3 regions of the Serratia sp. DFXYC6 genome follow, and region 3 is predicted to be linked to each of the others. Evidence: predicted binding sites of a transcription regulator. Region 3 holds the regulator's gene; each other region holds the start of a gene.
The links. Region 3 encodes CRP, which controls carbon source genes, mostly activating them, when cyclic AMP is high. Its sites were predicted from a motif close to ATGTGANNNNNNTCACAT; they were not measured.
Positions count from the first base shown of each region.

Region 1: AC2CGQ_RS21435 (PTS mannitol transporter subunit IICBA) is a predicted target of CRP. The motif match lies at 1,172-1,189, and genes of this name have one in related genera.
Region 2: rbsD (D-ribose pyranase) is a predicted target of CRP. The motif match lies at 1,674-1,691, and genes of this name have one in related genera.

Region 1 is NZ_JBXUNV010000005.1:80,434-83,712, forward strand. It holds gene AC2CGQ_RS21430 (DUF3053 domain-containing protein) at 60-779, shown strand; gene AC2CGQ_RS21435 (PTS mannitol transporter subunit IICBA) at 1,321-3,234, shown strand.
Region 2 is NZ_JBXUNV010000005.1:6,718-9,996, reverse strand. It holds gene kup (low affinity potassium transporter Kup) at 1-1,604, shown strand, start outside; gene rbsD (D-ribose pyranase) at 1,775-2,194, shown strand; gene rbsA (ribose ABC transporter ATP-binding protein RbsA) at 2,202-3,279, shown strand, end outside.
Region 3 is NZ_JBXUNV010000006.1:22,626-25,904, reverse strand. It holds gene AC2CGQ_RS22595 (YccS/YhfK family putative transporter) at 1-775, opposite strand, end outside; gene crp (cAMP-activated global transcriptional regulator CRP) at 826-1,458, opposite strand; gene AC2CGQ_RS22585 (OsmC family protein) at 1,841-2,248, shown strand; gene AC2CGQ_RS22580 (phosphoribulokinase) at 2,286-3,155, opposite strand.

The DNA of each region.
Region 1 (3,279 bases), on a different contig from region 3:
GTGCGGAAAAAGGGGCGGAGTCCAATGAAAAAGCAGGTTTATAACAGGAGTTATGTCACATGGCGGTAGGGATCCAGAGCAGAGGTTTCGCGCGTTGGTTGGCACCGGTATTGGCATTGTTGGTGGTCATGCAATTGACCGCCTGCGGCGATAAAGAGCCGGAACAGCGCAAAGCATTCATTGATTACTTACAGAATACCGTGATGCGCAGCGGGGCGAACATCCCCACGCTGAGCGAAGACCAAAAGCAGAAGTTCGGCAACTATGCCGGCGATTACGCGATTTTGGTCGGCTTTTCACAGCAGCTGTCCAAGTCGGTCGGCGCCAGCCTGACGCCAGCGCTGGATCAGATTAACCAGATCCGCACCGCGCAGGACTATCTGAACAAACGCGATGCGCTGCAGCAATCGGTCGGGGCGTTAAACCTGCTGGGCCAGCAGATCCAGTCCGCCAAGTCGCAGGCGGATACCGCCCGCACGGCGCTGAAACAGCCCGACGATCTGAAGGCGGTGTATAACCAGGCCTATGACAAAATCGTCACCGCGCCGGCCAACGCCCTGATGCCGGCAATCCCGACCACCGCCAGCTTTGTGCAGGATCTGGTGCAGGTTGGCGATTTCCTGCAGAGCCAGGGCAATCAGGTCAGCTTCAACAACAACGGCGTGCAGTTCCGCACCGCGCAGCAGGTGGCGCAGTACAACACCATGATGTCGAATCTGGTGGCCAAACAGCAGAACCTGGTGAATGCGCAGAAAGCCATTCAAAGCGTGACGCAATAACGCGCCTACGACGATCTACAGGCCGGCATTGCCGGCCTGTTTTATTTCCCCTCAGCGTTTCCAATAGCTTGCTGGTTTATTACGCAGGCTTCTGTACTACACTTCAATTAATCCATTCATTCGGCAATGTAGTTTTCTTTCATTCATCACTTCGCTAGTTCCCGGCGGGATGAGTGCTCACAGGGAAGATCAAACAGAGCGTCGCGTTCGGGCGCTGCAGCGAAAAATAAATTGTGATGTTTATCACAATTTAAAAACAAACAACCAAGTTAAAAATGTGACATTAATCACTTTATTGTCGGTTTTTGGGCGGTTTTTTTCTCACTGTGCTTTTTTTACACGCCATAAATGTGATCTTTATCACCATAAATGAGGGGTTGTTGGGGTGTTGTGTGTGACCTGCATCACAAAAAATTCGTGAAGTTCGCGTGACAAAAACAGCGTGATAGAGTCCGTTTCGCATACAGCGGCAACACGGCTGGATCGTCACAACAATAATCACGCGCTCTATTGTCAGCGCGTAACAATAGGGGTGTGTTTTATGTTTTCACCAGACATCAAGGTTAAAGTGCAAAACTTTGGCCGCTTCCTGAGCAACATGGTGATGCCCAACATCGGCGCCTTTATCGCCTGGGGGATTATCACCGCGCTATTCATTCCAACCGGCTGGCTGCCGAATGAGACCTTAGCCAAGCTGGTCGGCCCGATGATCACCTACCTGCTGCCGCTGCTGATCGGTTATACCGGCGGGCGGCTGGTGGGCGGCGATCGCGGCGGCGTGGTCGGCGCCATCACCACCATGGGCGTCATCGTCGGCGCCGACATGCCGATGTTCCTCGGCGCGATGATCGCCGGTCCGCTGGGCGGCTGGGCCATCAAGCACTTCGACCGCTGGGTGGACGGCAAGATCAAAAGCGGCTTTGAAATGCTGGTGAACAACTTCTCCGCCGGCATCATCGGCATGCTGTTGGCGATCCTGGCCTTCCTGGGCATCGGGCCGCTGGTGGAGGTGCTTTCCAAGCTGCTGGCGGCGGGCGTGCACGTGATGGTGACGAACAACCTGCTGCCATTGGCGTCCATCTTCGTTGAACCGGCGAAAATCCTGTTCCTGAACAACGCCATCAACCACGGCATCTTCTCGCCGCTGGGCATCCAGCAGGCGACGGAAGCCGGCAAATCGGTGTTCTTCCTGATCGAAGCCAACCCAGGCCCGGGCATGGGCGTGCTGATGGCCTACATGTTCTTCGGCCGCGGCAGCGCCAAGCAATCCGCCGGCGGTGCGGCGATCATTCACTTCCTGGGCGGCATCCACGAAATCTACTTCCCTTACGTGCTGATGAATCCACGTCTGCTGCTGGCGGTGATCCTGGGCGGCATGACCGGCGTGTTCACCCTGACGATGCTGAACGGCGGCCTGGTGTCTCCGGCTTCCCCGGGGTCGATTTTGGCGGTGCTGGCGATGACCCCGAAAGGCGCCTACTTCGCCAACATTGCGGCGGTGTGCGCAGCCTTTGCCGTCTCCTTCGTGGTGTCCGCTTTCCTGCTGAAAACCTCCAAGGTGAAAGAGGAGGACGATCTGGAGGCCGCGACCCGTCGCGTGCAAGAGATGAAATCGCAGTCCAAGGGCGGCGCGGCCGCGCCGGCGGCGGTCGATGGCGATCTGAGCACCGTGCGCAAAATCATCGTCGCCTGCGATGCGGGCATGGGCTCCAGCGCCATGGGCGCCGGGGTACTGCGCAAGAAAGTGGCCGACGCCGGGCTGAAGAACATCTCGGTGACCAACAGCGCTATCAACAGCCTGCCGGACGATGTGGATCTGGTGATCACGCACCGCGATCTGACCGAGCGCGCGATGCGCCATGCGCCGCAGGCCCAGCACATTTCGCTGACTAACTTCCTCGACAGCAAGCTGTATGGCGATCTGGTCGAGCGTTTGCTGGCGGTGAACACCGCTGCCGCAGCGGCCCCGCAGAGCGGCGCGCACGCGGCTGCAGAGGCCGGCGAACCGGGGCTGTTCAAGCTAAGCGAGAGCAACGTGTTCCTCAACCTGCAGGCCAGCGACAAAGAGCAGGCGATCCGCTTCGCCGGCGAGCAACTGGTGAAGGGCGGCTACGTTGAGCCGGAATACGTGCCGGCGATGCTGGAGCGCGAAAAGCTCACCTCCACCTACCTGGGCGAATCGATCGCCGTGCCGCACGGCACCATCGAGGCCAAAGACCGGGTGCTGCGTACCGGCGTGGTGTTCTGCCAATACCCGCAGGGCGTGCGCTTCGGCGATGAAGAGGATGAAGTGGCCCGTCTGGTGATCGGCATCGCCGCGCGCAACAACGAGCATATCCAGGTGATCACCAGCCTGACCAACGCGCTGGATGACGAGAGCGTGATCGAGCGGCTGGCGAATACCACCAGCGTTCAGGAAGTGCTGGACCTGCTCGGCGGCAAAAAAGCCGGATAACAGAATCATTTTCAAGGGTGCAGCGTGCTGCACCCTTCGACATTA
Region 2 (3,279 bases), on a different contig from region 3:
TGGCCGGGCGCAATACCTCGGCGCGTACTACTGCGGTGCTGGTGATACTGGGCCTGATCGGTGGCAGCTTCTTCTATGGCGAGGTGGTGATCACCCCGGCTATCTCGGTGATGTCGGCGATAGAGGGGTTGGAAATCGCCGCGCCTGCGCTTGACGCCTATATCGTGCCGCTCTCCATTCTGGTGTTGACGCTGCTGTTCGTTATCCAAAAGCACGGCACCGGCAGCGTCGGCAAGCTGTTCGCCCCGGTAATGCTGCTGTGGTTCATCGTGTTGGCGGTGCTGGGCACGCGCAGCATCATTTCAAACCCGGAAGTGCTGCAGGCGCTGAATCCCAAATGGGCGCTCAACTTCTTCATTGAATATAAGAAGGTGTCGTTCTTCGCACTGGGGGCAGTGGTGTTGTCGATCACCGGCGTCGAGGCGCTGTATGCCGATATGGGGCACTTCGGCAAGTTCCCGATCCGCCTGGCCTGGTTCACCGTGGTGCTGCCTTCGCTGGTGCTCAACTACTTCGGCCAAGGGGCGCTGCTGCTGAAAAATCCGGAGGCGATCAAAAACCCGTTCTTCCTGCTGGCGCCCGATTGGGCGCTGATCCCGCTGCTGATTCTGGCGACCCTGGCGACGGTGATCGCTTCGCAGGCGGTGATTTCCGGCGTCTTCTCGCTGACTCGCCAGGCGGTGCGCCTGGGCTATCTGTCGCCGATGCGCATCATTCACACCTCGGAAATGGAATCCGGCCAGATCTACATTCCGGTGATCAACTGGACGCTGTACATCTCGGTGGTGCTGGTGATCATCGGCTTCGAGCACTCCAGCAACCTGGCGGCGGCGTACGGCATCGCCGTCACCGGCACCATGGTGCTGACCAGCATTCTGGTCACTTCGGTGGCGATTAATAACTGGCACTGGAACCGCTTCCTGGCGATCGGCATCGTAACCATCTTGCTGATCATCGACGTGCCGATGTTCTCTGCCAACGCCCTGAAGCTGTTCTCCGGCGGCTGGTTACCGCTGACCCTGGCGCTGGTGATGTTCATCATTATGACTACCTGGAAGAGCGAGCGTTTCCGCCTGTTGCGTCGTCTGCATGAGCACGGCAACTCGCTGGAGGCGATGATTGCCTCGCTGGAGAAATCGCCGCCGGTACGGGTGCCGGGCACCGCGGTCTTCTTGTCGCGCGCCACCAACGTCATTCCTTTTGCGCTGTTGCATAACCTGAAACACAACAAGGTGCTGCACGAGCGCGTGGTGCTGCTGACGCTGCGCACCGAGGATGCGCCTTACGTGCACAACGTGCGCCGGGTGACCATCGAGCAGCTGTCGCCGACCTTCTGGCGGGTGGTGGCCAGCTACGGCTGGCGCGAAACACCGAACGTCGAGGAGGTGTTCCACCGCTGCGGGCTGGAAGGGTTGCCGTGCCGCATGTCGGAGACGTCGTTCTTCATGTCCCATGAATCGCTGATCCTCACCAAGCGGCCGTGGTACCTCTACCTGCGCGGCAAACTGTTCGTCGCCCTGAGCCGCAATGCCCTGCGCGCGCCGGATCAGTTCGAAATCCCGCCGAACCGGGTCATCGAACTCGGTACGCAGGTCGAGATCTAATCTGCCTGACAGGGGCTCAGCATGGCTGAGCCCCTTTTGTTTGCGCTTTCTCCGTGCGCGAACGAAACGTTTCGATAACGATCACACTTCTGCATTGTCCGGGTTGCCTTCCCCTGACGTTTTTTTAAACTCCCCCAAAGAGCGAAACGTTTCGCTAGCGGAGTGAGAAGATGAAAAAAGGCGTATTACTGAATTCTGACGTGTCTGCCGTGATTGCCCGGCTGGGGCATACCGACCAGCTCACCCTGTGCGATGCGGGCCTGCCGATACCGGCGGCGACGCAGCGCATCGATCTGGCGTTGACGCAGGGCGTGCCGACCTTCATGCAGGTGTTCGCGGCGGTCACGCAAGAGATGCAGGTAGAAAGCGCCATCCTGGCGGAAGAGATCGTGAAACAGAATCCGTCGCTCCACGAGGCTCTGTTGGCTGAACTGACCGCACTGGGCCAACGCCAGGGCAATACCATCAGCGTGCGCTATATCAGCCATCAGGCGTTTAAAGCGCAAACCGAGCACAGCCGGGCGGTGATCCGCAGCGGGGAGTGTTCGCCTTACGCGAACGTGATCCTGTGCGCCGGCGTAACTTTCTGAGGCGTTTATGCAACCTTTACTGCAACTGAAAGGGATTGATAAAGCCTTTCCCGGCGTGAAGGCGCTTTCCGGCGCTGCCCTCAGCGTTTATCCCGGCAAGGTGATGGCGCTGGTGGGGGAAAACGGCGCCGGGAAGTCCACCATGATGAAAGTGCTGACCGGCATCTACCAGAAAGACGCCGGCAGCCAGTATTTTCTCGGTAAAGAGGTGGCGTTCAACGGGCCAAAGGATTCGCAGGAAGCGGGCATCGGCATTATTCATCAGGAGCTGAACCTGATCCCGCAGCTGACGATTGCGGAAAACATCTTCCTCGGCCGCGAGTTCGTCAACCGTTTCGGCCGCATTGACTGGAAGCGCATGTACGCCGAGGCCGATCGCTTGCTGGCGCGCCTCAATCTGCGCTACAGCAGCCACCGGCTGGTGGGCGAGCTGTCGATCGGCGATCAGCAGATGGTGGAGATTGCCAAGGTGCTGAGCTTCGAATCGAAAGTGATCATCATGGACGAACCGACCGATGCGCTGACCGACACCGAAACCGCCTCGCTGTTCAAGGTGATCAATGAGCTGAAGGCCGAAGGGCGCGGCATCGTCTATATCTCGCACCGTCTGAAAGAGATCTTTGAAATCTGCGACGACGTGACCGTGTTCCGCGACGGGCAGTTTATCGCCGAGCGGCCGGTGAGCGAGCTGCAGGAAGATTCGCTGATTGAGATGATGGTCGGCCGCAAGCTGGAAGAACAATATCCGCGCCTGGATTTGCCGCGTGGTGAAAAGCGGCTGGAAGTCAGTCATCTTTCCGGCCCCGGCGTTGAAGACGTCAGCTTTACGCTGTACCGCGGCGAGATCCTCGGCGTGGCCGGGCTGATGGGCGCCGGGCGCACCGAATTGATGAAGATCCTGTACGGCGCCGCGCCGCGCAAGGCCGGCACCGTCAGCCTGGACGGCCGCGAGGTGGTCGCCCATTCGCCGCAGGATGGGTTGGCGAACGGCATCGTCTATATCTCGGAAGACCGCAAGCGCGACGGCCTGGTGTTGGGCATGTCGGTGAAGGAAAACATGTCGCTGACCGCGCTGCGCTACTTTA
Region 3 (3,279 bases):
TCTGCTCCACCAGTTTTTGCACCTCCTCCGGCAGATGCAGGCTAACGGTGATGTGCTCCTGCAGATCCATCGCCACCTGAAAGGCGCGCTGCAGGCGCTTTTGTTCGAGGTTGTTGGCGTGCGGCAGGAAATTGAGCTGTTGGTATAAAAGGCTGATCAGATCCATCACCTTTTGTTGGCGTACCAGCAGCGGGGGCAGCGCGGTTTGCGGATCGGTGTGCTGAGTCAGCAACGAGTATTTGGCTTCGAAATAGTCCGCCAGCTCCAGATAGAGCTGGCTGAGCGTCTCGCGCATTGGCTGTTCTTTCCACAGCTTGAACCAGAACCAGGTGAATAAGCCGTACCAGACGGTGCCGATCGCGTACAGCAGCGGCGCCTGCCAGAGAGGTACCGTGCCGGCCGTGCTGAGGGCGAAAATGGCGGCCACCAGCGCCGCCGGCAACAGCCGGGCGTGCAGCGGGCTGATTTCGCCGGTGACGCCGAGCAGCAGCGCCAGGCCCAGCATCAGCGCCGGCAGCGGCACGTGCCACAGCAGTGCCTGTTGCAGCAGCACGCTGCTGAAGGCGAACAGCGTGCCGCCGACGATCAGCCGTTTAAAGAAGCGCTTATGCGGCGTGTCCAGACCGGCGATATTGCAGCAGGCGGGCACCAGAGAGAACATCAGGCCGAGCTGTAGCTGGCCAATCAACAAGCCGAACAGCACCGGCAGGCACAACACCAGCGTTTGTCGCAGTGCGTAGTTGATTTCCGGGTGGTAGATCAGGCGGCGCCACATGGCAGGGAGCAGATAAAAAAACGGCGCAGACTGCGCCGTTTCTTCGGGGATTAACGGGTGCCGTAGACGACAATGGTTTTGCCGTGGGCGGAAATCAGGTTTTGATCTTCCAGCATTTTCAGAATACGGCCAACGGTTTCACGCGAGCAGCCGACGATCTGGCCGATCTCCTGACGGGTGATCTTGATCTGCATGCCGTCCGGGTGAGTCATGGCGTCAGGTTGCTTCGCCAGATTCAGCAGGGTTTGCGCGATGCGGCCGGTCACGTCCAGGAAGGCGAGGTTGCCCACTTTTTCGGAGGTGACCTGCAGGCGGCTCGCCATTTGGGCGGACAGACGCATCAGGATGTCCGGGTTCACCTGGATCAGCTGGCGGAATTTCTTGTAGGAAATTTCGGCCACTTCACAGGCGGTTTTCGCGCGAACCCAGGCGCTGCGCTCCTGGCCTTCTTCGAACAATCCGAGCTCGCCGATGAAATCCCCCTGGTTGAGGTAGGACAGGATCATCTCTTTACCTTCTTCATCCTTGATCAGCACCGCGACGGAGCCTTTCACGATGTAGTAAAGCGTTTCGGCCTTTTCACCTTGGTGAATCAGCGTACTCTTCGATGGATATTTGTGGATATGGCAATGAGACAGGAACCATTCGAGAGTAGGGTCTGTTTGCGGTTTGCCGAGAACCATTCGCTGTTATCCTCTGTTGTTATCGCTGCCTTGTGTCACAGGGGTCAGAGTTCCCTGTAAAACCCGCCTGTAGCCGCAGTTATGAGCGAGGGCTACCGGCAAGTTTTGAGGCGTGTCATAAAAATACGCTGTCGCTCTAGCATATTAACTTGCCGTAAGCGCTGCAAGCTACATTCTGTTAACATACCGGTAAAGGAGCCTTTCTCTGGGCGTTTCCCTGAAATGCAGTGTCCCGGAAAGATTTATTGCGGCTCTGTTTGTAGCACAGAGTAAGGCGGGTGTCTCGTGTTGTCTCGCTTCAGCATGATTAGCATCAGGTTACGTTGCCTGTTTCTATGCGAAAGCGTACTCTGATTTTAAGAAATCAACCGGAGTGACCAGAATGCAGGCAAGAGTTAAATGGGTGGAAGGGTTAACGTTTTTGGGTGAATCGGCCTCCGGCCACCAGGTGCTGATGGACGGCAACGCCGGTGATAAAGCGCCCAGCCCGATGGAGATGGTGCTGATGTCGGTGGGCGGCTGCAGCGCGATCGACGTGGTATCCATCTTGCAAAAGGGGCGCAACGACGTGCGCGACTGCGAGGTGAAGCTGACCTCCGAGCGCCGCGAAGAAGCCCCGCGGTTGTTCACCCATATCAACCTGCACTTCATCGTGACCGGCCAGGATCTGACCGACAAGATCGTCGAACGTGCGGTGAACCTGTCGGCGGAGAAATACTGCTCGGTGGCGCTGATGCTCAACAAGGCCGCCACGGTAACCCACAGCTTCGAGATCCGCCAACCGGCGTAATCGAGGCGGAGCGCGGCCGGCGCCGCGCTCAACGCATTTATTCGATCTTCTTGCCTTCCAGCAACCGTTGCACCAGCGGCGCCATAATCAGCTCCATCGCCAGCCCCATTTTGCCGCCCGGCACCACTAACGTATTGATGTGCGAGATAAACGATCCCTGCAGCATCGCCAGCAAGTAGGGGAAGTCGATCTGGTCCAGGCCGCGGAAGTGGATCACCACGAAGCTTTCATCCAGTGAGGGAATGGCCTTGGCGGCGAACGGGTTGGAGGTGTCCACCGTCGGCACGCGCTGGAAGTTGATGTGGGTGCGCGAGAACTGCGGCGTAATGTAGTTGATGTAGTCTTCCATCGAGCGCACCACCGAATCCATCACCGCTTCGCGGGAGTGGCCGCGTTCGCCGGTATCGCGGATCAGCTTCTGGATCCACTCCAGGTTGACGATCGGCACCACGCCGACCAGCAGATCGACGTGTTTGGCCACGTCATGGTGCTCAGTAACCACGCCGCCGTGCAGCCCCTCGTAGAACAGCACGTCGGTCGGCGCCGGCAGCGGCTCCCACGGGGTGAAGGTGCCCGGTACCTGATTGTAGGGCACCGCTTCGTCGTAGGTGTGCAGGTACTTGCGCGAACGGCCGGTGCCGTTTTTGCCGTAGTCGATAAAGCTCTGCTGCAGCAGGCCGAAGTCGTTGGCCTCGGGGCCGAAATAGCTGATGTGTCTGCCCAGATCGCGCGCCTTGCGGATCGCCGCGTCCATTTCCGGCCGGGTATAGCGGTGGAAGCTGTCGCCCTCCAGTTCGGCGGCGCGGATATTGAGCTGCTGGAAGATTTTACGGAACGCCACGCTGGTGGTGGTGGTGCCGGCGCCGCTGGAACCGGTCACCGCGATAACGGGATGTTTGGCAGACATGATGGTTGTCACTCCGTGTTGAATGCGCCGGCGTCAGGGGATTATTGTGGCTCTTGTTGACGCTCTCTATGTCAGGAAAAATGGCGCGCGCTGGTTTGCAATGCCCCATTGTTACCTGATTTTT